Rhodopirellula bahusiensis: one gene and its partner. The protein of the gene in region 2 binds, or shares a complex with, the protein of the main gene of each other region. Links are inferred from orthologs where the notes say so. Each region holds a gene or a part of one and is shown on either strand. Other genes may lie near its edges.

Evidence for each region.
Region 1: the proteins of hisF (region 2) and hisH are in contact, whole or in part, in a crystal structure (PDB 6RU0), measured with the Thermotoga maritima proteins. The link is inferred for Rhodopirellula bahusiensis from one-to-one orthologs. Residues at the interface, in WP_004080486.1 of Thermotoga maritima: Met1, Leu2, Ala3, Arg5, Ser40, Glu41, Asp45, Glu46, Ala70, Glu71, Ile73, Asp74, Ile75, Pro76, Phe77, Asp98, Lys99, Ser122, Gln123, Glu161, Thr195, Leu196, Asn247, Arg249, Glu251; in WP_004080484.1 of Thermotoga maritima: Asn15, Arg18, Arg22, Arg117, Leu118, Pro119, His120, Met121, Gly122, Trp123, Asn124, Asn134, Gly135, Tyr136, Tyr138, Val140, Tyr158, Glu180, Lys181, Ser182, Ser183, Lys184, Ile185.

What each region holds. Positions count from the first base shown.
Region 1 is NZ_NIZW01000003.1:271,942-275,094, reverse strand. The notes cover bases 312-3,144. They hold hisH (imidazole glycerol phosphate synthase subunit HisH), read right to left. Parts: upstream 2,121-3,144; coding sequence 1,503-2,120; downstream 312-1,502. Other genes in these bases: CEE69_RS06435 (RecQ family ATP-dependent DNA helicase), read right to left, coding at 2,581-3,144; CEE69_RS06450 (hypothetical protein), read right to left, coding at 913-1,470. Also shown: CEE69_RS06460 (sugar phosphate isomerase/epimerase family protein), read right to left, coding at 1-297; more of CEE69_RS06435, read right to left, coding at 3,145-3,153. UniProt on the Escherichia coli protein: IGPS catalyzes the conversion of PRFAR and glutamine to IGP, AICAR and glutamate. The HisH subunit catalyzes the hydrolysis of glutamine to glutamate and ammonia as part of the synthesis of IGP and AICAR.
Region 2 is NZ_NIZW01000031.1:64,078-67,247, forward strand. Bases 273-3,122 are described here. They hold hisF (imidazole glycerol phosphate synthase subunit HisF), read right to left. Parts: upstream 2,167-3,122; coding sequence 1,378-2,166; downstream 273-1,377. Other genes in these bases: purH (bifunctional phosphoribosylaminoimidazolecarboxamide formyltransferase/IMP cyclohydrolase), read right to left, coding at 273-1,263; CEE69_RS27435 (DUF721 domain-containing protein), read right to left, coding at 2,358-2,768; dnaN (DNA polymerase III subunit beta), read right to left, coding at 2,765-3,122. Also shown: more of purH, read right to left, coding at 1-272; more of dnaN, read right to left, coding at 3,123-3,170.

The DNA of each region.
Region 1 (3,153 bases), on a different replicon or contig from region 2:
CTTTAGATCGGAGACGCTGCCGCCACCATCGACATAGCTTCGCAGATCGCGAATCCATGGTTCGATTCCATCAAACCCAGCCTTGGCAACGACCTCGATTTGCTGGGGCACGGTCAAGTTGTGTCCGCGAAGCGTGCTGGTGTTCATCGCCAGCGGAGGCGTCGGAATCGCTTCGACCAACGAATTTGCCGCCGTCAGCGTCGCGGGTGACTCGGACGCGAAGAGGTGCGAGGCGGGCAGTGCGGCGACGGTGGTGGCCGCCAACAACGCTTGGCGACGAGGAAAGGTGTTCGACATCGAGGCAGCATCCTGAGGAATGAAAACCCACAGTGTATTTCAAATGAAGACCGAACGGTCGGTTGCTTTGCATTCGCTCCCAGCGGAGCGGCGTGAGTCGCCCGGTCTTCCCCTCTTCGAGGTCGTGCAGTTTTTAATTGCCGCTTTTCGGCAGATTTACACACGGCGTACCTCTCCCGAAACGAAGTTTGGGGAGAGGTCGAGCGACGCCGTTCAGGCGTACGCGAGGGTGAGGGCCGAGCATGGGAAACGGCGCTCACTCCCCTCCCCGGAATTCTCGCTGAACGCTCGCATTCCGGCCCTCCCCAACTCCGGAGGTCGTGCAGTTTTATTTCACCCTCCCTTTGGGAGGGTCGGCCCGCTTCGGGCCGGGGAGGGTTACGCGCTGGTTCCGATGCTCGACCCTCCCCTCGCTTCGCTCGACCCTCCCAGGGGGAGGGTGATGATAAACGCTTGGCAACACAGCAGTTAAAAACTGCTCGGCCTCTGCGTTCAGGAGGGGGAATTCAAACTTGCGAGCACGGCACTTCAAAACTGCACGACCTCCTTAGCGGAGCGGCGCGAGCCGCCCGGTTCCGCGTCACCGGAGAGCTCGCGCCCTTCCGCTACAAAACCCTAAGTCGCCCCGAGCAGATCGTAGCTCCACTGCCGCGTTCGACCGCCAGCGGATTGATCCGGCACAAATTTGGTTCCGCCGTTCGCCCCCGACTGCCGAACCGACTGGGTTTGCCCCAACAAAGAAACCGGGAGCATGTTTTCTGCCGAGTACTGGGTCCCCAAATCGGCAACGGGATGCTCCTTGGCATCGGACGCGGTCATTCTCACTGCCCAGTCAAATCGAACGCGGGGCGATTCGGATTCGTTGTCATCCCCATTACCCTTTTCCAGCACTTGCACGCTGACACTGAAGTGACTGCTGCCGGCACAGCCAACTCCCAAAATCGTTGGCACGCCTTCGATGGTCTCGGTCGACAATTGCTGAAGTGCGGGTGAGGCGGGCCAATCCTGATCGGACGAACCTTCCACGCTGCGGGCTTCGACCACCTCGCCCGATTCCGACTGCCAGCGAACAACGTGGGCGTAGCGATCTTGTTGCCACTCAAACCGGATTTGCAAACTCCCGTTTTCGGTTTGCAATTGGTGTGCGGGAGGAGTCGAGATAGAAGAAGACATGCGAGTGTGCTCGTGGTTGTATGGCGAATGAATCAGGCAACTTCGACCGGTGAGGTCGCGAAACGCTGCATCAATCGCAGTCCGTCCCCCTGGCTCTTTTCGGGGTGGAACTGGGTCGCCATCAAATTGCCACGACGCACCGCGGCACAAAACTCGCCACCGTAATCACACGTCAGTGCGACCACCGATGGATCGGTCGGGCGAACGAAGTACGAGTGCACAAAGTAGAAATGCGTTCCGGATTGAATGCCGAGATCCGCGCCGGCGGTTTTCACATTAACCGCGTTCCATCCCATGTGCGGGACTTTGAACTCGGCGGGCAATTCGAATGCAACCACATCGCCGCCCAAGACCCCGAGTCCTTCGTGGGTGCCGCCCTCGAAGCCTTGCTCGAACAACATTTGCAGCCCCAGGCAGATTCCCAAAAACGGTTTGCCCGACGCGATGAAATCTTTGATCGGCTTCTCCAGATCACGACGACGAATCTCGCCAATCGCATCCCCAAACGCTCCCACGCCCGGCAGGATCAATCGCTCCGCCGCCGCGATTTGGCTGGCGTCGCTGGTGATCTCCGCCTCCACGCCCGAACGTTCCACCGCCTTTTGGACGCTGCGGAGGTTTCCCATTTGATAGTCGACGATGGTGATCATGGGTGCCAGTCTCAAAAGTGGTTTCGAGGGAATGTGGTTTTGAGGGAACGAGTCAAGGAATGGCGTGCATCGGGTCGTTTTATAAAATCAGCTTGCGAGTCCTAACCCGACGCGCAACCGCATGTTGATTTAGTTGCAGGTTGGCCACTCTTGGCCGACATCCACAACTCTGACGGGCAAGAGTGCCTTTTTGTACCCCACATCTTTTGGGAGCCGCTTGCGTTGGGAATACAAGCGGTTTAAGGCTAAACATCCCTTGCCGAGGAATCATTAGTGTTTGATTAGCGGCGATTAGTGTTCCCTTGACCGCTCTGGTGGAACACTAATCCACTCTGATCGGACACTAATCTTTGGTGTTTCGAGATGTGGGGTATAAAAAGGCAAGAGTGCCCATCCTACATGCGTGAAAACGTCATTAACGACTAATTCAACAACCCGGCGAGCTAATGACCGCCACGAATCAGTTCGCCCTCATCGCCGCCAAAACGGTCGGGAAGGGAACAGATTCACAGACACCAAAGCCAAAATGCCGGTTCACGCGAAAACGCATGAAAGCGGGTGAATACAAGCCACACAGGAATTTGGCCCGATCGATCGGATCTGAAAAGAGGTCGGGATACTCCGCGATCGCATCGGACATCGCTTTTTGGGCAGAATCTCCGATCGAATCAGGCGGATTCAACTGGGTATCCCACGGCCCCTCGCCGCGACAAGTTGAGCATTTTCCGCAGGGCCGCGAACGTCGCGAACCGAAATGTGCCGCCATCGCGACCGGCAAACACTCCTTGCAGGAAATGAACTCCATCATCGAATCGATGCGTTGCTGAGTCGCCTCCATCGACGCGTCAAACCGTTTCAGCAAGTGTTTCACCGTCGTCGCGGGTCGAGCGATCCGTTCTATCCAGCGGTACCCATGCATCAACTCGGACGACTCCAACTCGATGATGCCGGACAATGACAATTCTTCCAGGGCCGCGACCAAGCGGGTTCGAGGCACGCGATACTGACGCGTTGCCACCACCAAATTGACCCG
Region 2 (3,170 bases):
AACCATTTCCCAACCAAAGGAGATGTCGTCCCACAGGTCATCGTCGACGGGCGTTTCCGTGACGGTGTTCCACTGCAATGGCGAGCTGACCATGCGGTCGGCGTCTTGCACCAACATGCCGCCGCTGATGAATCGGCGTGCGACTTTGCGAGCGGGTTCGTCCAGGCGACCGACTTGCATCAACCGAACGTTGTCTTTCCAACGTGGTTTGGTCGTCAGCAGTCCAACCGCGCCGGCTTCGAAGTCCGGTGCCACGATAGCTTCGATGAACAGGCCGGGCTGGCACAAGTATTCCGCGGTTGCTTCGTCGAGCGTTCGGTTCATTCCGATGACGGAACCAAAGGCAGACAACGGATCACCCGCCATGGCTTTGTCGACCGCATCGGACAGAGTGTCGCCGGTCGCCGCACCACAAGGGTTGTTGTGCTTGATGACCGAGACCGCTGGTTCGGCAAAACCGCGAGCGATGTCGAGAGCGGCATCAAGATCCAGCAGGTTGTTGTAAGACAACTCCTTGCCGCTGATTTGACGAGCGGAAACCAAGTTCGCGGTTCGATCCATCGAATCGGAATACAACGCAGCGCGTTGGTGAGGGTTCTCACCGTATCGCAGTTGGGTTTTGCGTCGCAGCGACACGTGCATGGTGGCGGGGAATTCGCCTCCGACGGAATCGCCTTGCATGTAATCGGCGATGGCTCGGTCGTAACCGGCGGTGTGATCAAAGGCTTCAGCGGCGAGCTGGGTGCGAAGCTCGTCGGTTGTTCCGCCTTGAGTTTCCAACTGGTCAAGTATTTCGCTGTACTGCTCGGGGCTGGTCGCGATCGCGACATTACCGTAGTTTTTTGCAGCAGCTCGGACCAAGCTGGGTCCACCGATGTCGATCTGTTCGATGCATTCGCCGCGGGTGGCACCAGGGCGGCTGACCGTTGCCGCGAAAGGGTACAAGTTCACGACGACCAAATCGAATGGCTCAATGTCATGATCGGCAATCGTGTCCATGTGCTCGTCGACGTCGCGGCGAGCCAAGATGCCAGCGAAGATTCGCGGGTGAAGCGTTTTGACGCGACCATCGAGCATTTCCGGGAAACCGGTGTACTCGGCAACATCTTCGACCTCGATACCGGATTGTTCCAAATGGGCTCGAGTCCCACCGGTGCTGTAGATCGTGACTCCAGCGGCGGACAATCCGGCGGCAAAATCTGCCAGCCCCATCTTGTCGCTGACACTGATCAATGCGTTACGGACGGGGACCACATCAGACACGGTAAACGACTCGGTTCAAGAAAACGGTTGAAAGCCCCAAAGCAGCTTCCGGCAACTCAAACCGCCATGTTCCTTCCCACTGCCAAGACGGTCAAGGCACCGTCGACGTTCCGGTCATGTGGCAAAAGGTTCCGCAGGCATCCGAACCGGAATCCCAGCCTCGGCCATATGTTGCTTGGTCTGCCCGATTGGGTGGGTTCCAAAGTGGAAAATGCTGGCCGCCAGAACCGCGTCGGCCTTGCCGTCTCGAATGGCCTCGACGAGGTGATCCGGGTTCCCGGCACCGCCGCTGGCAACGACTGGGATCCTGACCGCTTCGCTGACCGCGCGTGTGATCGGGATGTCGTATCCGTCGCACGTACCGTCGGCGTCCATGCTGGTCAGCACGATCTCGCCGGCCCCCAGCTCCTCGACTCGTTTGGCCCATTCGACCGCCTGCAGCCCGGTCGGTTTGCGACCCCCATTGATGTGCACCTCCCAAAACTCTTCGCCGTCTTTCTGAACTCGTTTGGGATCGATGTTCACCACGATGCACTGACGCCCGAATCGATCGGCGGCTTGGCGGATGAAATCGGGGTTGGTCACGGCTGCCGAATTGATGGACACCTTGTCGCAACCGGCCGACAACAAAGCTCGCACGTCCTCGACCGTTCGCACTCCGCCGCCAACGGTCAGCGGCATGAAGACCTGTTCAGCGGTGCGGCGAACGACGTCCAGCAAGATCGCTCGTTCTTCGTGGCTGGCCGTGATGTCCAAGAACACCAGTTCGTCGGCGCCTTCGGCTTCGTAACGCCGAGCCACTTCGACCGGGTCACCGGCATCTCGCAGGTTCACAAAGTTGGTGCCTTTGACGACGCGTCCGCCATGGACATCGAGGCAGGGAATGACGCGAGCGGAAAGCATGGGGGAATCCAAAGAAGATGGCGGACGAGCAGGGCGGTGCTATCAACGTACCCAATCGGATTTCGAAAACGCAAGGATGTCAGCCGGTCGAGGTTCCTGCCGATCAAGACAGGTCGCTGCTCCTTGCCGCCGTTGAACGCTGCCTTGCTGACACTGCGGGTTGTGTTTGGTGAGACAACCCAAACCTCGGACTACTCCGCCTGGACCTTGAAACGCAGGTCCTGAATCTTGGCTTGCGGGTGTTCCTTGGCCAGCTTTTTCAAGATGCGACGTTTTTGGAACGTCAGCTCCTGCATCACGACGCTGTCGACCGCGTAGATCATCAGCACGCCGCGTTGCAGTTTGCCGACTCGAAACGAAGAAGCGATCGATGCATCGACGGCCGATTTGATGGTCCCCGTCAAAGCTGACTCGGCACCGACGGAAGCGTATCCGCGTCGGCTCATCAACTGAGAGATCAGACTGCCGATCTTCCGCGGGCCGCCAGATTTCTCTTCGACCAGTTTGGGCGGAAGGCGCTTTGAAGAATTCGCCCCGCGACCTGATTCACCGCGACTGGATCCACCGCCGGATGGTTTGGGCGGCTGCCCCATGGCGATCACCGATCACGAGCCATGGGCATGATGACGTAAGCGTACCCGTCGTCGGTCTGCAGCAGAGCGGGTGACTTCGCCGATTCGATTTCCATCACGACGGTCGATTCGTTGTCCATCACTTTGCAGAAATCGGCCAGGTAGCGATGGTCCATCGTCAGCGTGATCGACTCGCCGTCGTAGGCGATTGGCAACTCGATTTGTGATTCACCCAGGTCCGCGGTCTTGGCTTCCAACTTCAACGTGCCGTCGGCGAAAGTGAAGTCGACTCCGCGGCTGTCCAAGTCCGTCACGATGGCGGCTTGGCGAAGGGCAGCGAACAGGGGCCCGACGACCACATCGATCTGAATCGCGTTTTCGCGTTGGGGCAAAACCTGACGCCAGTTCGGGTAGCGACCTTCGACCAACCGG